2 regions of the Streptomyces sp. NPDC046831 genome follow, and region 1 is predicted to be linked to the other one. Evidence: riboswitches for the same ligand, from Rfam matches in the RefSeq annotation. Region 1 holds a riboswitch; the other holds the start of a gene.
The links. A riboswitch is a leader RNA that binds a small molecule or an ion and turns the genes downstream of it on or off. The one in region 1 is predicted to bind glycine.
Positions count from the first base shown of each region.

Region 1 (6,552 bases):
TGCGCGCCGCGCGCATCGGGCCGACCGTGTGGGAGCTGGACGGGCCGATGCCGATCGAGAACAGGTCGAACACCGAGATGGCCACGGTGACTCCTCAGGGCGGGGATGGTGCGGGGTGGGCACCGCGTACGGGTGTGCGGGACGTGCGGCGGCGGCACCGCGGCGCGGGGTGGGCGCCGGGTGCCGGCGGGCGCGCGAGGGGCACCGCGCCCACGGTCCAGTGTGCGCGGTGCCCGGCGAACGGGTCCTACCGGTTCAGACCCGGGTAGAGCGGGTGCTTGTCGGCCAGCGCCTTCACCCGCGCCTTGAGCGCCTCGGCGTCGTAGGACGGCTTGAGGGTCTCGGCGATCACGTCCGCGACCTCGGCGAAGTCCTCGGCGGTGAAGCCGCGGGTCGCCAGGGCGGGCGTGCCGATGCGCAGGCCGGACGTGACCATCGGCGGCCGCGGGTCGTTCGGGACGGCGTTGCGGTTGACCGTGATGCCGACCTCGTGGAGGCGGTCCTCGGCCTGCTGTCCGTCCAGCTCGGAGTCGCGCAGGTCGACCAGGAGCAGGTGGACGTCCGTACCGCCGGACAGGACGTTCACCCCGGCCTCGCGGGCGTCCGGCGCGGTGAGCCGCTCGGCGAGGATCCTCGCGCCCTCGACCGTCCGGCGCTGGCGCTCCTTGAACTCGTCCGAGGCGGCGACCTTGAAGGACACCGCCTTGGCCGCGATGACGTGCTCCAGCGGACCGCCCTGGAAGCCCGGGAAGACCGAGGAGTTCAGCTTCTTGGTGAAGTCCTTCCTCGCCAGGATGATGCCGCCGCGCGGGCCGCCCAGCGTCTTGTGGGTGGTGGAGGTGACCACGTCCGCGTACGGCACCGGGTTCGGGTGCAGACCGGCGGCGACCAGGCCCGCGAAGTGGGCCATGTCGACCCACAGGTGGGCGCCGGTCTCGTCGGCGATGCGGCGGAAGGCGGCGAAGTCCAGCTGCCGCGGGTACGCGGACCAGCCGGCGATGATGACCTTGGGGCGGTGCTCCTTGGCCAGCCGCTCGACTTCGGCCATGTCGACCAGGCCGTCGTCGCCCACGTGGTAGGCGACCACGTCGAACTGCTTGCCGGAGAAGTTCAGCCGCATCCCGTGGGTCAGGTGGCCGCCGTGCGCCAGGTCCAGGCCGAGGATGGTGTCGCCGGGCTGGGCCAGCGCGAAGAGCGCGGCCTGGTTGGCGGAGGCGCCGGAGTGCGGCTGCACGTTGGCGTACTCCGCGCCGAACAGCTCCTTGACCCGGTCGATCGCGATCTGCTCGGTGACGTCGACGTGCTCGCAGCCGCCGTAGTAGCGGCGGCCGGGGTAGCCCTCGGCGTACTTGTTGGTCAGGACGGAGCCCTGGGCCTCCATGACCGCGACGGGAGCGAAGTTCTCCGAGGCGATCATCTCCAGCGTGGACTGCTGGCGGCGCAGCTCGGCGTCGACCGCGGCGGCCACCTCGGGGTCGAGCTCGTGCAGGGGGGTGTTCAGCATCGACATGTCGCTATGTCTTCCTCAGCCGGCGGTGTGGGAGGCGTACTCGTCGGCGGAGAGCAGCTCGGCCGGCTCCTCCGTCACCCGCACCTTGAACAGCCAGCCGCCCTCGAACGGCGCGGAGTTCACCAGCGACGGGTCGTTGACGACGTCCTCGTTGATCTCGGTCACCTCGCCGCTGACCGGGGAGTACAGGTCGGACACCGACTTGGTCGACTCCAGCTCGCCGCAGGTCTCGCCCGCGGCCACCTGGGTGCCGACCTCCGGGAGCTGGGCGTAGACGACGTCGCCGAGCGCGTTGGCCGCGAACTCGGTGATGCCGATCGTCGCGACGCCGTCCTCGGCGGGCGACAGCCACTCGTGCTCCTTGCTGTAACGCAGCTGCTCGGGGTTGCTCATGGCGTGAATTCTCCTGTACGCGGGTCGGTGCTCGTGACGGGGGGAGGGACGAAGGTGCTGGTGAGCGGGGAGAAAGTGCCCGGTGTCACACGTGTGGCCGGGGGCCGCCGGGCGGCCGGGCGCGCGGTGGCGGTCCCCGCCCGCCGGTGCCTACTTCTGGCGCTTGTAGAACGGGAGCGCCACGACCTCGTACGGCTCGTGGCTGCCCCGGATGTCCACGCCGACGCCCGTGGTGCCCGGCGCCGCGTGCGCGGCGTCGACGTAGGCCATGGCGATCGGCTTGCCGAGGGTGGGGGAGGGGGCGCCGGAGGTGACCTCGCCGATCACCTCGCCGCCGGCGACGACGGGGTAGCCGGCCCGCGGGACGCGGCGGCCCTCGGCGACCAGGCCGACCAGCACGCGCGGCGGGTCGTTCTCGGCGCGCTCGGCGGCGGCCAGCAGGGCCTCGCGCCCGACGAAGCTGCCCTCCTTGTCGAACTTCACCACCCGGCCGAGGCCCGCGTCGAACGGGGTCAGCGAGGTCGTCAGCTCGTGCCCGTACAGCGGCATCCCCGCCTCCAGGCGGAGCGTGTCGCGGCAGGACAGCCCGCACGGGACCAGCCCGGCGGGGGCGCCGGCGTCGGTCAGCGCCTGCCAGAGCTTCTCCGCGTCGGCCGGGGCGACGAACAGCTCGAAGCCGTCCTCGCCGGTGTAGCCGGTGCGGGCGATCAGCGCGGGGACGCCGGCGACCGTGCCGGGCAGGCCGGCGTAGTACTTCAGGCCGTCGAGGTCGGCGTCGGTCAGCGACTTCAGGATGCTGGGGGACTGCGGTCCCTGCACGGCGATCAGGGCGTAGGCGTCGCGGTCGTCGCGCACCTCGGCGTCGAAGCCGGCGGCCCGCTCGGTGAGCGCGTCCAGCACCACCTGGGCGTTGGAGGCGTTGGCGACGACCAGGTACTCGCTCTCGCCGAGCCGGTAGACGATCAGGTCGTCGAGGATGCCGCCGTCCTCCTGGCAGATCATGGTGTAGCGGGCGCGGCCGACGCCGACGGAGGCGATGTTGCCGACGAGGGCGTGGTTCAGCAGCGGCGCGGCCTGCGGGCCGGTGACGGTGATCTCGCCCATGTGGGACAGGTCGAACAGGCCCGCCCTGGTCCGGACGGCGAGGTGCTCGTCCCGCTCGGAGCCGTAGCGCAGCGGCATGTCCCAGCCGGCGAAGTCGGTCATCGTGGCGCCGAGGGAGCGGTGCAGCGCGTCGAGCGCGGTACGGCGCTTCTGTGAGGGTTCGGTACTGCTCATCGGTCGGTCTCCAGGCGATGGGGGTCCCCCGCGCGGGCGAAGCCGGCGGAGGCAGGGCGAGGAACGTTCCTCCCCATCTGTCATCGGAACCTGAGAGGTTCGCCATGACCGCCGGTCCGCGGGAGGGAACCGCGGCCGGGTCACGGCTTGCACCTTGGGTGGGGCCGCACCGGCGGCCCGCTTTTCAGATGTGCCTCGCCCGCGCGGTAACGGGGCCTGAGAGATTCAAGGGAGGGACTTGCTCCTTCGGCGCCCCGGCGAAACGGCTGCCGGGGACTCTCCCGCGCGGATTCAAACGGCCGGTATGCAGTTGGCGCGGACATCATTGCACGGCCCGCACGCTCCTGGCAGGACCGCATCTGTAACCGGCTTGTGGCGGTACGCGCACGAAAACGCGAGACACCGGGTATTACCTTCTTTTTACACTGGAGGGGGAGGGGATCTGTGACCACCCCAGGGGAGGCGATCACGGTGAACAGCACCACGGCACGCGCCACGGCTCCGCCACTCGCGCTGCCCGAACGGGCATTCGCCCTGCCGGGGCGCCGGGCGGCCCAGGCCCGCGCGCGGGCCGGCGAGCGCCCCGCGCCCGTCGTCCGCGATCTGCGCCGGCGGGCCGGCCGCAGTCCGCGCGCCCTGCTCTTCGGGCCCCGCGACCTCGTCGTGGTGACCGGCCTGCCCGGCAGCGGCAAGTCGACCCTGATGCGCCGGGCGGTGCGGGGCAGGCGCATCGACTCCCAGGACACCCGCGACCGCTTCGACGACCGGCTCGCGCGGTTCCTGCCGTACGCGGTCTACCGGCCCCTCGTCCGGCTCGCCCACTACACGGGGCTGCGCCGCGCCCTGCGCACCGGCGAGGGGGTCGTGGTGCACGACTGCGGGACGCAGGCCTGGGTGCGCGACTGGCTGGCCCGCGCCGCCCGCCGCCGCGGCGGCACGCTGCACCTGGTGCTGCTCGACGTCCCGCCCGCCGCGGCCCTGGCCGGCCAGCGCGAGCGCGGCCGCGGCGTCTCGCGGTACGCCTTCCTGCGCCACCGCAGGGCCGCCGAGCGCCTGCTGCGCGCCGCCGAACGGGGCCGCCTGCCCGACGGCTGCGGCTCGGCCGTCCTGCTGGACCGGGACGCGGCGGACACGCTGCGGCGCATCGACTTCACCGGATGAGGCGGGCGGACGGCAAGGGGGCGGCGTCCGCCCGCGGGGGTCCCCCGCCCGACGGGTGTGCGGCCGTGCCGGAGCCGGCGCGGGGCCGCCCGGACGGGCGCGGACGCCGCGTGGCCCCGGGGGCGGCGCTCCCGTTCCGCGGTGCGGTCCGCGGGTGCCGTTCCGCGGTGCGGTCCGCGGGGGCCCGTTCCGGCGGTGCGGGCCCGCAGGGGCCGGCGCGGCACCCGTTAGCCTTTTCAGCCACACCCGTGGTTCCCAGCAGGCGGTAGGCAGATGGACTTCCCGGCGGACATCCCCGCTGACTTCCCGGCACAGGCGCACCCCCAGCCGCACGGCGGTTGGCCCGGCAACGAGCTGGAGGAGGTGCTGTCGGCGTCGCTCGGCATCCCCTCGGCCGGCGGGCGCATCATCGAGGTGCTCGGCCGGAGCTTCGTCTGGGTGCCGCTGCCCAACGGCGGCGGACCGCACAGCGGTCCGCTCGACCTGCCCACGCTGGAGATCGAGGGCCAGGCGTACGTGCCGGTCTTCAGCTCCGAGGAGCAGTTCCGGCAGGTCGCCGGCGCCCACATGGCCTGCACCGTCGCGCCCGCCGTGGAGTTCGCGCGCGGGCTGCCGCCGCAGGTCGGCATCGCCCTGAACCCCGAGGGCGTGGTCGGCGTGCCGCTGCCCCCGCCGGCCGTGGCCGAACTGTGCCGGGCGGGGCGGACGTCGCTGGACGGCCCGGTGAGCGGCGGCCGGGTCCGGCTGTTCGAACCGGACTGGCAGGACGACCCGGTGGACTTCCTCGCCGCCGCCTCCGCGGAGTTCGCCGCGACCGGCGTGGTGCTCACCGCCCGCCGCTGCCTCGCCGCCGTCGAGACCGCCGACCCGGTCATGTTCGTCGGCGTGGAACTGTCGCAGTGGGAGGGCGACCTGCGGGCCCGGCCGCTGGAGGCGCTCGGCCGCGCCCTCGGCAGGGTCCCGGTCGCGTGGCCGGTGAACCTGGTCCTCCTCGACGTGGCCCAGGACCCGGTGGGGGAGTGGATGCGCGGGACGGTCCGGCCCTTCTACCAGCAGGGCCGCTGACGGGGCCCCGGCCACGGCGCGGGCGGCGGCCGCGTGCGGCGCGGCCGTTGAGGGCGCCGGCGGCCCGGGCGATCCGCGGTCGCGGGCCGACGGCGGCCTGTCCGGCGCTGCGCGTCGGCTTAAGCTAGTGGCTCCCGGGCGACGTCGCGTGAACGCGGCCTGCCGGGGCACCGGACGCACGGCTCGGTCGGAGTGTTGGTTGTATGAAGGGGCGGTAAAAAGGTGAGCGCTGGCACCGCCGCGGCCGGGCAGGTCGAGCAGATGCTGCGCCAGGTGACGCCCGGGCGGTACGACGCCTACGAGGCACTCCTGCGCGCGCTCGCGACGCCCTCCTCCGGCCAGGTGTGGATGCTGCTCTGGCACGGCCAGGCCGGCTCCCCCGACGCGCAGTACGGTCACATGGAGGTCGACGGCCACGGCTACGCGCCGTGCGTCACCTCCGCCCAGGAGCTGTCGGCCAGCGGCTGGATGCGGTCGTACGAGGTGGTGGACGGCCTCGACGTCGCCCGCACCCTCTACCCCGACCACTACGGCCTCTGGCTGAACCCGCACGCCCCCGGCGGCGGCGTCGGCATCCCCTGGCTCGACCTGCGCCGCATCGCCACCGGCCTGGACCGCCAGCCGGCCGGACCGCTGCGGCTGTCCGAACCGGCCATCGACGTCGCGCAGTTCTACGCCCTGCTCGCGCAGAACGCCCACCGCACCCCGGCGGTCCGCTCGCTGCGCCGCGCCTGGGTCCAGCCCGCGCTGGGGGCGCCGTACCTGGCCATCGGCCTCGACGTGTACGACACCTCCCCGCCGGCCGTCGACTCGGTGCGCGCGATGATGCAGCAGTCCGTCGCCGCCGTCCCCGACGGCCTGCCGGTCTCCACGGTCGCGATGTCCGACGAGTACGACCCGGTCGCGATGTGGCTGCGTGCCAACGCCCGCCCGTTCTACGACCGCGAGGCGCACGGCGCCCCCGCGCAGCCGCCGGCGACCGGGTACGGCTACCCGCCGGCCCGCGGCGGCTACTGACGCGCGGCAGCGTCCGCCGGCACCGAGGGCTTCCGGATCCGGGAGCCCTTCTTCGCGCGTAGATGCAGGGGAAACATCCGCTTATCTCACTGATTGCCCCAACTGGTCCGCGTCCGACCCCCGTTACC
Region 1 covers NZ_JBEYXZ010000036.1:37,016-43,567, reverse strand. Annotated here, with positions in the region: gene ABZ920_RS25480 (L-serine ammonia-lyase) at 1-85, opposite strand, end outside; gene glyA (serine hydroxymethyltransferase) at 248-1,510, opposite strand; gene gcvH (glycine cleavage system protein GcvH) at 1,526-1,903, opposite strand; gene gcvT (glycine cleavage system aminomethyltransferase GcvT) at 2,054-3,181, opposite strand; glycine riboswitch at 3,376-3,475, opposite strand; gene ABZ920_RS25460 (AAA family ATPase) at 3,653-4,342, shown strand; gene ABZ920_RS25455 (enhanced serine sensitivity protein SseB) at 4,616-5,407, shown strand; gene ABZ920_RS25450 (enhanced serine sensitivity protein SseB C-terminal domain-containing protein) at 5,630-6,424, shown strand.

Region 2 (6,552 bases), on a different contig from region 1:
AAGCCCCGGCGGGGCAGCCGCGGCAGGAGGATCCGTCCATGTCGGCCCTGGTGTGTACGAGGTGCGGCAACCGCAACGCCGAGAACAGCCGCTTCTGTTCCCACTGCGGTGCGCCGCTGCGGGCCGGTGCGGCGGCGGAGCGTCCGTCGGAGACCACCTCCACGATCTCCATCTCCGGTATCGAGGCCTACGACGCCGAGGCGACCGGCCAGACGCCGATGCTCTCCCCGGAGGCGCAGGCGGCCGTCGACGCGCTCCCGCTGGGCTCCGCCCTGCTGGTGGTGCGCCGCGGACCCAACTCCGGCAGCCGCTTCCTCCTGGACGGCGAGCTGACCACCGCGGGGCGTCACCCGCAGAGCGACATCTTCCTGGACGACGTGACGGTCTCGCGCCGGCACGTGGAGTTCCGGCGCCGCCCGGACGGCTCGTTCACGGTGGCCGACGTCGGCAGCCTGAACGGCACGTACGTCAACCGGGAGCGGATCGACGAGGTCGCCCTGGCCAACGGTGACGAGGTGCAGATCGGCAAGTACCGGCTGGTCTTCTACGCGAGCCGGCAGGCAATCTGACCGTCCCCCCGACGCCTCCGGGGGGACCCAGGGAAGGTCCATGCGCCAACCACCGAGCGGCGGTGCCGGCTACGGCGCCGCCGCCGCGGACACTGGGCTGATGAGCATCGGCACGGTGCTGAACGTGCTGCGCGACGAGTTCCCCGAAGTCACGATCTCGAAGATCCGCTTCCTGGAGTCGGAGGGGCTCGTCGAGCCCCGGCGCACCCCCTCGGGGTACCGCAAGTTCAGCGCCGAGGACGTCGAGCGACTCGCCCGCGTCCTGCGGATGCAGCGGGACCACTACCTTCCGCTGAAGGTGATTCGCGAGCACCTGGACGCGATGGAGCGCGGCGAGGCGGCTCCGCTGCCGGTCCTGGGCCGGCAGCGCGAGGGAGAGGCCGTGCCGGCGGTCCCCGAGACGCCGACGGCGGCCCGGATCGGCCGGGCCGAGCTGCTGGCCGCCGCCGGGATCGAGGCGGGGGACCTCGAGGAGTGGGAGTCGTACGGGCTCGTCACTCCGCTGGCGGACGGGGTCTACGACGCCGAGGCGGTCACGGTCGCCTCGCTCGTCTCCGAGCTGGGCCGTCATGGGATCGAACCCCGGCACCTGCGGGTGATGAAGGCGGCCGCCGACCGTGAGGCCGGGCTCGTCGAGCAGGTGGTGGCACCGCTGAGGCGGCACCGCAATCCGCAGACCAGGGCGCACGCCGAGGCCCGTACCAGGGAGCTGGCCGAGCTCACGGCGAGGCTGCACGCGGCGCTGGTGCAGACCGCGCTCGGGGTGCGGCTGCCGTGACCGGGGCGGGACGGTGCGGCCGGGATCGGCCACCCGTTCCCGGCCCGACTACCCAAACCTTGCGACCACGGCCTAGGGTTGCTGTGTGAACGAGCTCGATGTCGTAGGTGTCCGGGTCGAAATGCCCTCCAACCAACCGATCGTGCTCCTGCGTGAAGTGGGAGGCGACCGCTACCTCCCCATCTGGATCGGGCCGGGGGAGGCGACGGCGATCGCCTTCGCCCAGCAGGGCATGGCTCCCGCGCGACCACTGACGCACGACCTGTTCAAGGACGTGCTGGAGGCCGTCGGGCAGGAGCTCACCGAGGTACGCATCACGGATCTGCGCGAGGGTGTCTTCTACGCGGAGCTGGTGTTCGCGAGCGGGGTCGAGGTGAGCGCCCGCCCGTCCGACGCCATAGCGCTGGCCCTGCGCACCGGGACGCCGATCTACGGCAGCGACACGGTGCTCGACGACGCGGGTATCGCGATCCCGGACGAGCAGGAGGACGAGGTGGAGAAGTTCCGCGAGTTCCTCGACCAGATCTCGCCGGAGGACTTCGGCACCAGCAACCAGTAGAACCAGCAGGTCGCCGCACGCCCGGGGCGTACGGCCCCGACGGGCGTGGGCGGGGGCTGGAGGGAGGCGGTCGTCCGGGCGCCGGTTTCCGGGTGGGACCGGGCAGGGCTCGGGCGGGCGGACGTCCGTCGGCACATGCCACTGGTCTGGTGGTGTTCCGCGGCTCCGGCCAGGGCATTCGGCTAGCCTTTCCCCGCGGTGGGGTTCGGGAAACCACTCTTAGGGTGATTATCACTCGGCGTGCCGAGTGTGGCGATCGTTGACGCGCCCCTGGTGACTGCCTACCGTCGAGAAGGCAGGTCGAGGACGGAGGTCGGCGTGGGAAGCAGCGGCGACGGTACGGCTGGGGGTGCCCCCGGACGCGGTGTCGGGGGAAGCGGTCCGTACCCTCCTCCCAGCTCTCGGCCCCGCCCCGGCTGGGGGCACGCCCAGCACGGCGGTGCGGCCGACCGCGCTCCGCAGCGACCGACGGCCGTGCCGAGCAGCGGAGGGGCGACGTCCATGGCGTCCGAGGAGATCGGCTACCGCGGCCCGACGGCCTGCGCGGCCGCCGGCATCACCTACCGGCAACTGGACTACTGGGCGCGCACCGGTCTCGTCGAGCCGAGCGTGCGGCCCGCCTACGGATCCGGCACGCAGCGCCTGTACAGCTTCCGCGACGTGGTCGTGCTCAAGATCGTCAAGCGCTTCCTCGACACCGGGGTGTCCCTGCAGAACATCCGCACCGCCGTCCAGCACCTGCGGGAGCAGGGTTTCCACGACCTGGAGCGCCTGACGCTGATGAGCGACGGCGCCACGGTGTACGAGTGCACCTCGCCCGACGAGGTCCACGCACTGCTCCAGGGCGGCCAGGGCATCTTCGGGATCGCCGTCGGCGTCGTCTGGCGGGACGTGGAGAACGCGCTGTCGCAGCTGCACGGGGAGCGCGTCGACACCGGGGAGACGCTGGTCGGGCACAACCCGGCCGACGAACTGGCCCGCCGGCGCAACAGGGCGGTCTGACGCGGGTCGGCCGGGTAGCCGGTCCGCCTGGCTCGCCTCGTGGGGCCGCCTGGCTCGCCTCGCCGGTCCGTCGGGCTCGCGGCGGATCGAACGCCGCCCTCCGGTGGTCACCGGTCCTCCGGCTCTTCCTCCGCTCCTGAGCGTCCCGGCCCGCCGGGGTGTGCCCGGGATGCGGTGCTGTCAGTGGCGTGGTGCAGCATCGGAGGTGTGAGAACCGCGCCCACGATCCTGCACCTCGACATGGACGCCTTCTTCGCCTCGGCGGAACAGGCGTCCAAGCCGAGCCTGCGCGGGAAGGCCGTGGTCGTGGGCGGTCTCGGGCCGCGCGGTGTGGTCGCCACCGCGTCGTACGAGGCGCGGGTCTTCGGGGTGCACTCGGCGATGCCGATGGCGCAGGCGCGGCGGCTGGCGCCGAACGCCGCGTACCTGGTGCCGCGCTTCGCCTTCTACCGGGCGATCAGCGAGCAGGTGATGGGGCTGCTGCGGGCGCTGTCGCCGCTGGTGGAGCCGCTGAGCCTGGACGAGGCCTTCGTGGACCTGGAGGCCGGGGGAGCGGCGTGGGACGCCGAGTCCGCGCGGGCGGTGGGCACGAAGCTGCGCGCGGACATCCGGGCGGTCACGGGACTGACGGGGTCCGTGGGTCTCGCCGCATCCAAGATGCTCGCAAAGATCGCCTCCGAGCAGGCCAAGCCGGACGGCCTGGTGCTCATCGAGCCGGGCACCGAGCGCGCCCTGCTCGAACCCATGCCGGTGCGGACCCTGCCGGGCGTGGGGCCTGCGACGGGCGACCACCTGCGGCGGGCGGGCATCCACACGGTCGGCGAGATCGCCGAGGCGGGCGAGGACGAACTGGTCCGGCTGCTGGGGAAGGCGCACGGGCACGCGCTGTACGCCATGGCGCTGGCGCACGACGAGCGGCCCGTGGTCGCCGAGCGGGAGGCCAAGTCGGTCTCGGTCGAGGACACCTACGACGTCGACATCCACGACCGCCTCCGGGTGGGCCTCCAGGTGCAGCGGCTCGCCGACCGGTGCGTGCGGCGGCTGCGCGGGGCCGGGCTGTCGGGCCGGACGATCGTGCTGAAGGTACGGCGGTACGACTTCTCCACGCTGACCCGGTCGGAGACCCTGCGGGGACCCACCGACGACCCGGCCGTCGTCCGGGAGGCGGCCGCCCGGTTGCTGGACTCGGTGGACACCACGGGCGGGGTGCGGCTGCTCGGCGTCGGGGTCACGGGGCTCGCCGACTACACGCAGGAGGACCTGTTCGCCCAGGCGGCCGGGGTGCGCGAGGCCGGACTCGCGGAGGAGCCGGCGGAGCAGGAGCCGTCGCAGGAGCAGCCGGAACCCGGTGAGCGGCGCTGGCCCGCGGGACACGACGTGCGCCACGCGCTGCACGGGCACGGCTGGGTGCAGGGCAGCGGCCTGGGCCGTGTCACCGTCCGGTTCGAGACGCCCTACTCCGCACCGGGGCGGGTGCGGACGTTCCGGGTCGGCGATCCGGACCTGGAGCCCGCGGATCCGCTCCCGCTGGTGCCGCGGGGACCGGGTGAGGAGGGCGGTGGGGTCTCCGCGGGGCCGGACGGAGCCGGCGCTCAGGTCTCCTCGGAGCCCGCCAGCTTGCCGAACTCGTGGTCGGGGACCGGGGGAGCGGAGGCGACGTCGAGGCCGTAGTGGTGGTACAGCTGCAGTTCCTGCTCGGGGGAGAGGTGACGGCCGACGCCGAAGTCGGGGGCCTCCTTGATCAGGGCGCGGTCGAAGGGGACGCGCAGGGTGCCCTCGACCAGTTCGCTGGGCGCCAGGGGCACGAAGGCGTCCCGGGAGAACAGGCCCGTGCGTATCGCCGCCCACTCCGGCACCCCGGTCGCGTCGTCGAGGTACACCTCGTCCACGGTGCCGATCTTGTTGCCGTCGCGGTCGAACGCCTTGCGTCCGATCAGATTGCGCGGGTCGATTTCGGTTCGCACGGGCCCTCCACAGCGTCGCGATGGTTCGCACCTCATCCGTAAGCACTACGAAAGAGCACAATCGTCACGGCGGCCACTCGAGGGCCCGGCCGGCGGGCCCGCTGGTAGGCTGGCAGCGGCTGCTGACCCCGTGCGGGAGAGTCCTCCGGTGACACCGGAGGCGCCGAAGGAGCAAATCCTCCCCGGAATCTCTCAGGCCCACGTACCGCACGGACGAGGTCACTCTGGAAAGCAGGGCGGGTGTCGACGGCGTCCGCCCTCACCGACGGTGAAAGCCGGAGCCCTCGGGCGACCCGGTGAAGCTCTCAGGTCGAGATGACAGAGGGGGAGGCCGTCCGGGCACCCGTGCCGTGGTGCCCCCGAAGGTCGCGTCAGACCAGGAGGCCTCCGCAATGACCGCCCATCGCATTCCGCTCTCCGAGCTCGAACAGGGTACGCCCTTCGAGCAGCGCCACATCGGCCCCGACCACGAGGCCCGGGCCAAGATGCTCGCGCAGGTCGGCTACGGCTCGCTGGACGAGCTCACCGCCGCGGCGGTCCCGGACGTGATCAAGAACGCCGACGGGCTCGCCCTGCCGGGCGCGCGCACCGAGGCCGAGGTGCTGGCCGAGCTGCGCTCCCTCGCCGACCGCAACCAGGTCCTCGGCTCCATGATCGGCCTCGGGTACTACGGGACGTTCACCCCGCCCGTCATCCTGCGCAACGTCATGGAGAACCCGGCCTGGTACACCGCCTACACCCCCTACCAGCCGGAGATCTCCCAGGGCCGCCTCGAGGCGCTGCTCAACTTCCAGACGATGGTGGCCGAGCTGACCGGCCTGCCGACCTCCGGCGCGTCGCTGCTCGACGAGGGCACCGCGGCCGCCGAGGCCATGGCGCTGTCCCGGCGCATGGGCAAGAACAAGAAGGGCCTGTTCCTGGTCGACGCGGACGCGCTGCCGCAGACCATCGCCGTCATCCGGACCCGGGCCGAGCCGACCGGCGTGGACGTCGTCGTCGCCGACCTGAGCGAGGGCATCCCCACGGAGATCGCCGGCCGTGACATCAACGGGGTGCTGCTGCAGTACCCCGGCGCCTGTGGTGCGGTGCGCGACCTGAAGCCGGTCATCGACCAGGCGCACGAGCTGGGCGCGGTCGTCACCGTCGCCGCCGACCTGCTCGCCCTCACCCTGCTGAAGTCCCCCGGCGAGCTCGGCGCCGACATCGCCGTCGGCACCACCCAGCGCTTCGGTGTCCCGATGGGCTTCGGCGGGCCGCACGCCGGCTACATGGCGGTGCGCGAGAACTTCGCGCGCAGCCTGCCCGGCCGCCTCGTCGGCGTCTCCGTCGACGCCGACGGGCACAAGGCCTACCGTCTCGCGCTGCAGACCCGCGAGCAGCACATCCGCCGCGAGAAGGCGACCAGCAACATCTGCACCGCCCAGGTGCTGCTCGCCGTGATGGCCGGCATGTACGCGGTGTACCACGGCCCCGAGGGCCTGCGGACCATCGCCCGGCGCACCCACCGCTACGCCACGCTCCTCGCCGCGGGTCTGCAGGCGGGCGGGGCCGAGGTCGTGCACGGCGCGTACTTCGACACCGTGACGGTCAGGGCCGAGGGCCGTGCCGCCGAGATCGTCGCCGCGGCCCGCGACCACGGCGTCAACCTGCGCCTCGTCGACGCCGACCACGTGTCGGTCG
Region 2 covers NZ_JBEYXZ010000024.1:101,650-108,201, reverse strand. Annotated here, with positions in the region: gene ABZ920_RS20920 (FHA domain-containing protein) at 1-569, shown strand, start outside; gene ABZ920_RS20915 (MerR family transcriptional regulator) at 610-1,347, shown strand; gene ABZ920_RS20910 (bifunctional nuclease family protein) at 1,433-1,906, shown strand; gene ABZ920_RS20905 (MerR family transcriptional regulator) at 2,225-2,908, shown strand; gene ABZ920_RS20900 (DNA polymerase IV) at 3,116-4,579, shown strand; gene ABZ920_RS20895 (PRC-barrel domain-containing protein) at 4,501-4,872, opposite strand; glycine riboswitch at 4,996-5,090, shown strand; gene gcvP (aminomethyl-transferring glycine dehydrogenase) at 5,265-6,552, shown strand, end outside.
Region 2: another riboswitch for glycine. It lies ahead of gcvP (aminomethyl-transferring glycine dehydrogenase); the one in region 1 lies ahead of gcvT (glycine cleavage system aminomethyltransferase GcvT).